DNA from 3 places in the Dehalogenimonas loeffleri genome. Region 1 is predicted to be linked to each of the others. Evidence: riboswitches for the same ligand, from Rfam matches in the RefSeq annotation. Region 1 holds a riboswitch; each other region holds the start of a gene.
The links. A riboswitch is a leader RNA that binds a small molecule or an ion and turns the genes downstream of it on or off. The one in region 1 is predicted to bind molybdenum cofactor.
Positions count from the first base shown of each region.

Region 2: another riboswitch for molybdenum cofactor. It lies ahead of V8247_RS04705 (4Fe-4S dicluster domain-containing protein); the one in region 1 lies ahead of moaA (GTP 3',8-cyclase MoaA).
Region 3: another riboswitch for molybdenum cofactor. It lies ahead of V8247_RS00940 (substrate-binding domain-containing protein); the one in region 1 lies ahead of moaA (GTP 3',8-cyclase MoaA).

Region 1 is NZ_CP146612.1:1,660,595-1,662,861, forward strand. Features, by position in the region: gene V8247_RS08545 (leucyl aminopeptidase) at 1-834, shown strand, start outside; molybdenum cofactor riboswitch at 901-1,021, shown strand; gene moaA (GTP 3',8-cyclase MoaA) at 1,047-2,036, shown strand; gene moaC (cyclic pyranopterin monophosphate synthase MoaC) at 2,042-2,267, shown strand, end outside.
Region 2 is NZ_CP146612.1:900,474-902,740, forward strand. Features, by position in the region: gene V8247_RS04700 (hydrogenase small subunit) at 1-571, opposite strand, end outside; gene V8247_RS04705 (4Fe-4S dicluster domain-containing protein) at 573-1,370, opposite strand; molybdenum cofactor riboswitch at 1,622-1,764, opposite strand; gene V8247_RS04710 (PIG-L family deacetylase) at 1,917-2,267, opposite strand, start outside.
Region 3 is NZ_CP146612.1:208,020-210,286, reverse strand. Features, by position in the region: gene V8247_RS00945 (ABC transporter permease) at 1-162, opposite strand, end outside; gene V8247_RS00940 (substrate-binding domain-containing protein) at 171-1,097, opposite strand; molybdenum cofactor riboswitch at 1,174-1,317, opposite strand; gene V8247_RS00935 (electron transfer flavoprotein subunit alpha/FixB family protein) at 1,362-2,267, opposite strand, start outside.

The DNA.
Region 1 (2,267 bases):
GTCAAGATGGGCATGGGCGGACTGCTGGGGGTATCCAGCGGGTCATCAGCCGTTAATCCACCGAAACTGATTGTCATCCGTTACAAAGGACGTACTGCAAACGATTGGGACCTCGGTTTGGTAGGTAAAGGCCTGACCTTTGACAGCGGCGGCATATCCATCAAGCCGTCCGAAAAAATGGAGGAGATGAAATTTGATATGAGCGGCGGCGCATCGGTAATCGGCGCCATGAGTGCCATCGGCCGCTTGAAATTGCCGTTGAACGTTATCGCCGCAGTACCTGCTACCGAAAATATGCCGGACGGCGGGGCCTTCAAGCCCGGCGACGTGCTCAAGATGTACAGCGGCAAAACGGTTGAAGTTATTTCAACCGACGCTGAGGGACGATTGATTTTGGCCGATGCTTTGACGTTTGTTGATCGGGAAAATCCGAAAGCCCTGATTGACGTGGCTACGCTGACCGGAGCGGTAATTATTGCTCTGGGTACTCAGGCTTCCGCAGCGGTGACTAATAACGAAGCCCTGTTGCAAAAAGTGATTAAAGCCGGTGAAAGCGCCGGCGAACGCGTCTGGCAGTTGCCGGGCTGGGATGAATATCGCGACCAATACAAGAGTGATTATGCCGATATTAAAAATGTCGGCGGCCGCCCTGCCGGCACCATTACCGCCGGACTGTTTCTGTCAGAGTTCATCAATCCCCAGACACCATGGGTTCACCTGGATATCGCCGGTACCGCCTGGGGGGATAAGGAAAAAGGCCACTTGACCAAAGGCAGCAGCGGCGTGCCGGTAGCGACACTGGTTAATCTGGCGGAAATGCTGATCCCAGTCTAAAATTTTAAATTGATTCAAGCGGGAAAATAATCGTATTTGCCGGGTACTAGTACCGGGTGATAGAATATATCTAGTTTCCCTTCGAGTCGTTAGGCCTAATCCCAAACGGCATGGCCGACGACCTTTAGGGCGTCGTTGGAAACGGCGGCACCTCCCGTATTTGGAAAGAAGGGCGGAATATTCAGCCGCCTCTTTTGGAGGCTTTTTTAGTCGTGACTGAAGCCAGTTGCATTACCGGCACTTTAGATGCCTATAACCGGCGCATTAATTATCTCCGAATTTCGGTGACTGACCGCTGCAACCTGCGTTGCGTATATTGTTCCGACGGCGGACTGGATCATCTGTCTCACAACGACATACTTTCTTACGAAGAAATTGCTGCCGTGACCCGCGTAGCCGCAAGTATGGGAGTCAGGCACATCCGGTTGACCGGGGGCGAACCTCTGGTCCGTCCGGCGCTGTCCAATTTGATTAAACTTTTAACAGTCATACCTAATATTGATGATGTTTCACTGACAACCAACGGCACGCTGCTCAAAACCCAGGCGGCTGACCTGAAAAAGGCCGGCTTGAAACGCATCAATGTATCTCTGGATTCTCTTTTACCGGACAGATTCGCCCGGATAACCGGTGGTGAACAACTGGACCGGGTGTTTGAAGGAATTGAAGAGGCCCATCGCGTCGGGTTGTCCCCCATCAAGGTTAACATGGTGGTCATGCCGGGCATTAACGACGACGAGATAACGAGTTTCGCCCAAAAAGCCAAATATGAAGGCTGGCATGTACGTTTTATTGAATATATGCCGTTTGAGGGTTCTGACAATTCCAAGGTTCTATCGGTCGCGGAAATCAAGGATAGGATTGAAGCCGAAAATGGACAACTCTGGGCATGCTGTATCAGCGGCGCCGGGCCGGCGAACTATTACAGTTTCGGATCCGGCCAGGGGACTATCGGGTTTATCCGGCCTATCAGCCATCGTTTTTGCGGACAATGCAACCGATTACGGCTGACTGCCGACGGCAAATTGCGCCCTTGCTTGTTGAATGATACTGAATTAGACTTAAAAAACGTTATACGCAGGGGCGGTACCGAGCAGGATATCAAAGACCTGCTGCTTCAAGCCGTCATGGCGAAACCGGAACGGCACAATCTGGAGGAAATGGCGGTGGGCGGCCGGCAGATGAGGCAGATCGGGGGCTGATGCTGATGGAATTATCACACGTGAACGAAAACGGTCAGGCTCATATGGTGGACGTGACCGCCAAGGCCGTCACCAACCGGCGGGCAACGGCCGTCTCTTTTATCCGTATGAAGCCGGAAACGCTGCGTCTGATCAGGGAGAACCAGATAAAAAAAGGTGACGTCCTGGCCACGGCGCGTATCGCCGGTATCATGGCGGTTAAACAAACGCCGGAATTAATCCCGTTATGTC
Region 2 (2,267 bases), 760 kb from region 1:
TGACAGGGGTTGTGATGCCTTTTTGCTTGTAGAATTCGGCCACGCCCACAACTTCCCCGGGATTGGGAGGAGATGCGGAGATGCCGCCGGATGAAGCGCAGGTGCCGAGAGCAATGGTGGCGATGGCTTTTTTACCTAAGCGTTCAATGGTTTCGGTCATCGGGATGCCGTGGCCATCCTTTTCGCCAACTTCACAATAAATACCGCCGTCTTTCAGCGGAATGCCGCCTTCCACGATAAGGGCGAAAGGACCGGTTTCGGTGTCGTACAGGGCTTGCATGGCCAGGTCGCCCTGGGCGGCCATGACGGTATTGTGGAAACGCAGGCTGACATGGCTACCGGTGACAACCTCGGAGAGCAACAGGTCTTGAATGGTGACAGGGAAACCGTTGAGTGCGGATACGGAACAACCGTTACAGCCAGATCCCTGAAACCAGATAACCGGTACTTCATTCAAGCCGGCGGCAAAAAGTCGTTCAAATTCCGGATTCTTAAAGAGTGAAAGGCCTAAGGCCGCGGTAGAGCCGGCACAGAGTCCAACAAAGTTACGACGAGTCAGTTGTGTTGTCATTTTAACCTCGGTCCTCCTGGCTGGGTTGTTGGAGTGCTTCTGCCTTGAATTTAGCTTCCCGGCGGGTGCGGAAGAGATAGGTGCCGGTCAGGAACAAGGCGATGGCGGATATTTCAAGAGGAATCTTGCTGAGAAACTCCCTGGTCAACGGGGGGTAGAGTTCCTTTTCAACTTCAATGAAGCCGATTTCCTCTGGGGCGACCGAACTGATGTACATCACTGCGGTACCGCCGGCTTCATGTTCGCCGTAAATATGGTCGTAATATTTGTCAGGTTCGTTTTGAATTCGCTCATGCGCCAGCGCAATCATATCGGCGCGTTCTCCAAAGCGGATAGCTTTGGTCGGGCAGACATCAAAGCACACCGGATTTTCACCAACGGCCAGTTTACGGTCATTGCAGAAGATGCACTTGGAAATCTTGGGCCAGGGTTCATCCCATTCAAATTTAGGAATGTCAAAAGGGCAGGCGTTTTGGCAATAACGACAGCCGATACACTTGCCTTCCTCCCAGACGACGGCGCCGTTGGGTTCTTTGTGCAGAGCGCCTACCGGACAGACTGAGGCACAGGCCGGACTGAAACAGTGGAGACAGCGTTTGCTGACGCCGATGACCTGTGTCCGGTCATAATAGGGTACCTGATGCGCCTGTAAAACCACATAGTGATAAGCGTCAAGTTCCGGAGCGTCGTCCGTACCGGCGAACCGTTTGTCCTTAAGTTCGTAGAACTTGTGACATTCAACCTCGCATAACCGGCACAGGATGCACTTGGTAGTGTCAATGAGCATACCTACGGGCATATTGTAACTCCTTTCCCGGGTTTGTATTTAAGAAATTATTTCATCACGGAAATGACCATCAAAGCCCTGAGTTGGTCAATATGCGGTATTTCAATTCTGGATGAAGGTTGAAGGGAGAAGTTAACATAAATGTGAATCTTGTGATGCAAAGATTGATGCATTGAGCTGTGTCGCGGTTAAAGTTAGAAAGCAATAATATCATGGTTAATTATTAACTTTGGGGAGTTTTTACCCACACAACGGACCCGCACCAACGAATGTATGCAATCTCCTTTCCATAATGGGAGGCACCGCGATTTCTCAGCGTCACCTTTGAGGTAGTTACACTACCTGCCGGTCAACCGACCGTAGCAAATAACGCCCCAGGCCGGGAGACTCGAAGAATTACACTTTAATAATCGGAGCGATTTTAACACCGGTCATTAATAGTGTCAATAAGAATAGCGGACCAGAGGTTGGTATCAAGCGGGGTTCAGCCCCGATTGAGGTTAATAAAATCACCCCCCAGACCCCTGCGAAAGTGTCAAAGAAGCCAGACAATAGCCTCTAAACTCGGGGTGGCAAGTCTTGAAAAAGATCATTTTCCGTTTTGCCACCGCTTTGTTGGGGAAACGCCAGGCTAAAAACATCGTTGGCACCGCTGAATCTTTCCAAGAGGTTTGATACAGTGCGGCGTAGAGACCCCCCTTGCATCTGACTTTGGTGGCAAATGGAGGCTGCGTGACGAATCCGCAAAGAGCGCCTATCCAGCTTAATTACGGTTGTGGCGGGCAGCGTCTGATTGACGATGGTTGTCAGGTCAATGTCATGATTTCTTCCGAAACGCTTTGGGTCTTGCCCAAACAATGGTAAAAACCTGATGATTAACTTAAGTAAACGGTGCGGCATTACATTGTA
Region 3 (2,267 bases), 320 kb from region 1:
ATTGTGAAATATCAATGCCCCCAGCGGCAGAGCTACCATAGCCGCGATGAGGCTGGAGGTCGCTGAAATACTCAGCGACCTCCAGGCGATCTCAATCACTTCAGAGTCAAGTGAGAAAATAAGCTCAAGCGCTTTTTGCAGACCCAGCCAAATAGCTTCCACAATTTTCCTTATTCAGTCGGTTCGATACCGTAGGTGGGTTTAAAGAGGGGTGCTCCGTAATCTTTAACCCCGTATTGTCCGATAATATCCTGAATTTCCTTGGACATCAACCATTCAGCCATAATCTGTGCCGCCTCGGCATTCCTGACTCCCACAACTTTATCAGGATTTACCGGAATGGCGGAATAGACATTAAGAAGAATGGAACCGGTGTCGACAATCGCAGCCAGACCGGTGTTGCCTTTGTAGGCTAGGAACGTTCCCATGTCTGATATAGTGTATCCCTGAAGTTCACTGGCCATCAACAAAGTGGGGCCCATACCGCGACCAGCCTCCACATACCAATCGCCGGCTTGCCGAATATCGGCATAGTTGAATCCGGCGGCAGCCCAGATAGCCTTTTCCTTGGCATGGGTCCCGGAATCATCACCACGGGAGATGAATTTGGTGCTTCCTGATTCAGCCAGTTTCTGGAAGGCAGCCTCAGGCGACAGGCCTTTCAACCCTAAAGGGTCATTAGCCGGGCCGACGATGACAAAATAGTTCGAGGCGAAGGCCGAACGCTCGAGACCGTAGCCGTCAGCGATAAACGCCAGTTCTCTGGTCTTGTCGTGAACGGCGATCAGATCAACATCACCGCGTTTACCGTATTCAATAGAAATACCGGTACCGGCATAGAGAACATCAACCTCAACTCCGTACTTGTCTTCAAACATGGGCTCCAGTAATGACCACAAGCCGGTATCATAAAGACTGGTTGTGGTGGCGATGCGCAACCGGATGGAGGGATCCAGAATGGATAACCCTTCATCAGTAGTTGCCGTGGGCTGAATGGTAGGGTCGGGGTTACCAGTTCCGCAACCGACTGTGCTGATTGCGACCAGCATCGCCGCAAACAACACCGTTGATAATTTTAGCCAAAACCTTTTCATCATTAAGTTCCTTCAACAATAATATTTCCGTAGAAACAAAAACACCTCTTTTTTAAGGAGGTGCGCGGCCAGACAATACCCCAGTCATGGCTACTCTCCTTTCCAAATCACGGGAGACCGCCCCGTTTCCGAGGCGACCCTTGGGGTGGTCAATCCACCCGCCGTTCCCGGCACCATGTCTTAAAAAGATTTAGGTTCCAGGAATTCAGAGATCAATATTCAATTATGGCAGCATATTAGCACATGGTACTAATACCGTCAACCGGGTTAATTCCCGGTCAGCTCCCTGACCTTGACGGTCAGCGCCGGTAAGACCTTTTTCCAGTCAGCGACAATGCCGTAGGTTGCCGAATTAAAGATGTTCGCCTCCGGGTCCTTGTTGATGGCCACGGTTGTTTTAGCACCGGCGACGCCGGACAGATGCTGAGATGAGCCGGAAATGCCTATGGCGATATACAGGTCAGGGGCGATGACTTTGCCGGTAATGCCAATCTGGGCGCTTTCCGGCCACCAATCCTGGTCACAGGGCGGCCGGGAGGCACCGACGCTGCCGCCGACCAGGTCTGCTAATTCCTTGAGCTGGGCAAAACCCTCCGGTCCGCCGAGACCGCGACCGCCGCCGATAACGATTTTAGCGTCTTCAATACGCAGCCCTTCCTGTTTGACTTCAAAGCGCTCCACCAGGCAAACACTGCATTCATCAGCCGGTAAAGACAATTCGGTTATTTCGGGTGTTTGACCGTTGCCGGCTGCCGCCGGTTCAAAGGCTTTGGGACGGATGGTGATGATTTGAGGCTCGGTTTCAATGACATAATCTGCCAGAGCGTTGCCGCCGTACACCGGGCGGGTAATGACCGTTTGGCCGTTCTCGTTTTTCAGACTGACGACATCGGTCACCGCGGCAGTTTGTAACGCCGATGCCAGCATCGGCGCCAGGTCCCGGCCCAGGTCGTCCTCGGCCATGATTATGAGGTATGGTTTCAACGCGCTGACGGCGCTGATGACGGCGTTGATAACCGTACCCGGCAGGCGTTCTGCGGTTTCAATGGCAAAAGCCCGGCTGACGCCGAAGGTGCCGGTTTCAAGGGCCGCCGCCGCGGTCCCGGTACCGATGACGGCGGCATTGACCGCCCCGGCAGGTGCTGCCGACGAAGCAGCACCGAACAGTTCCGC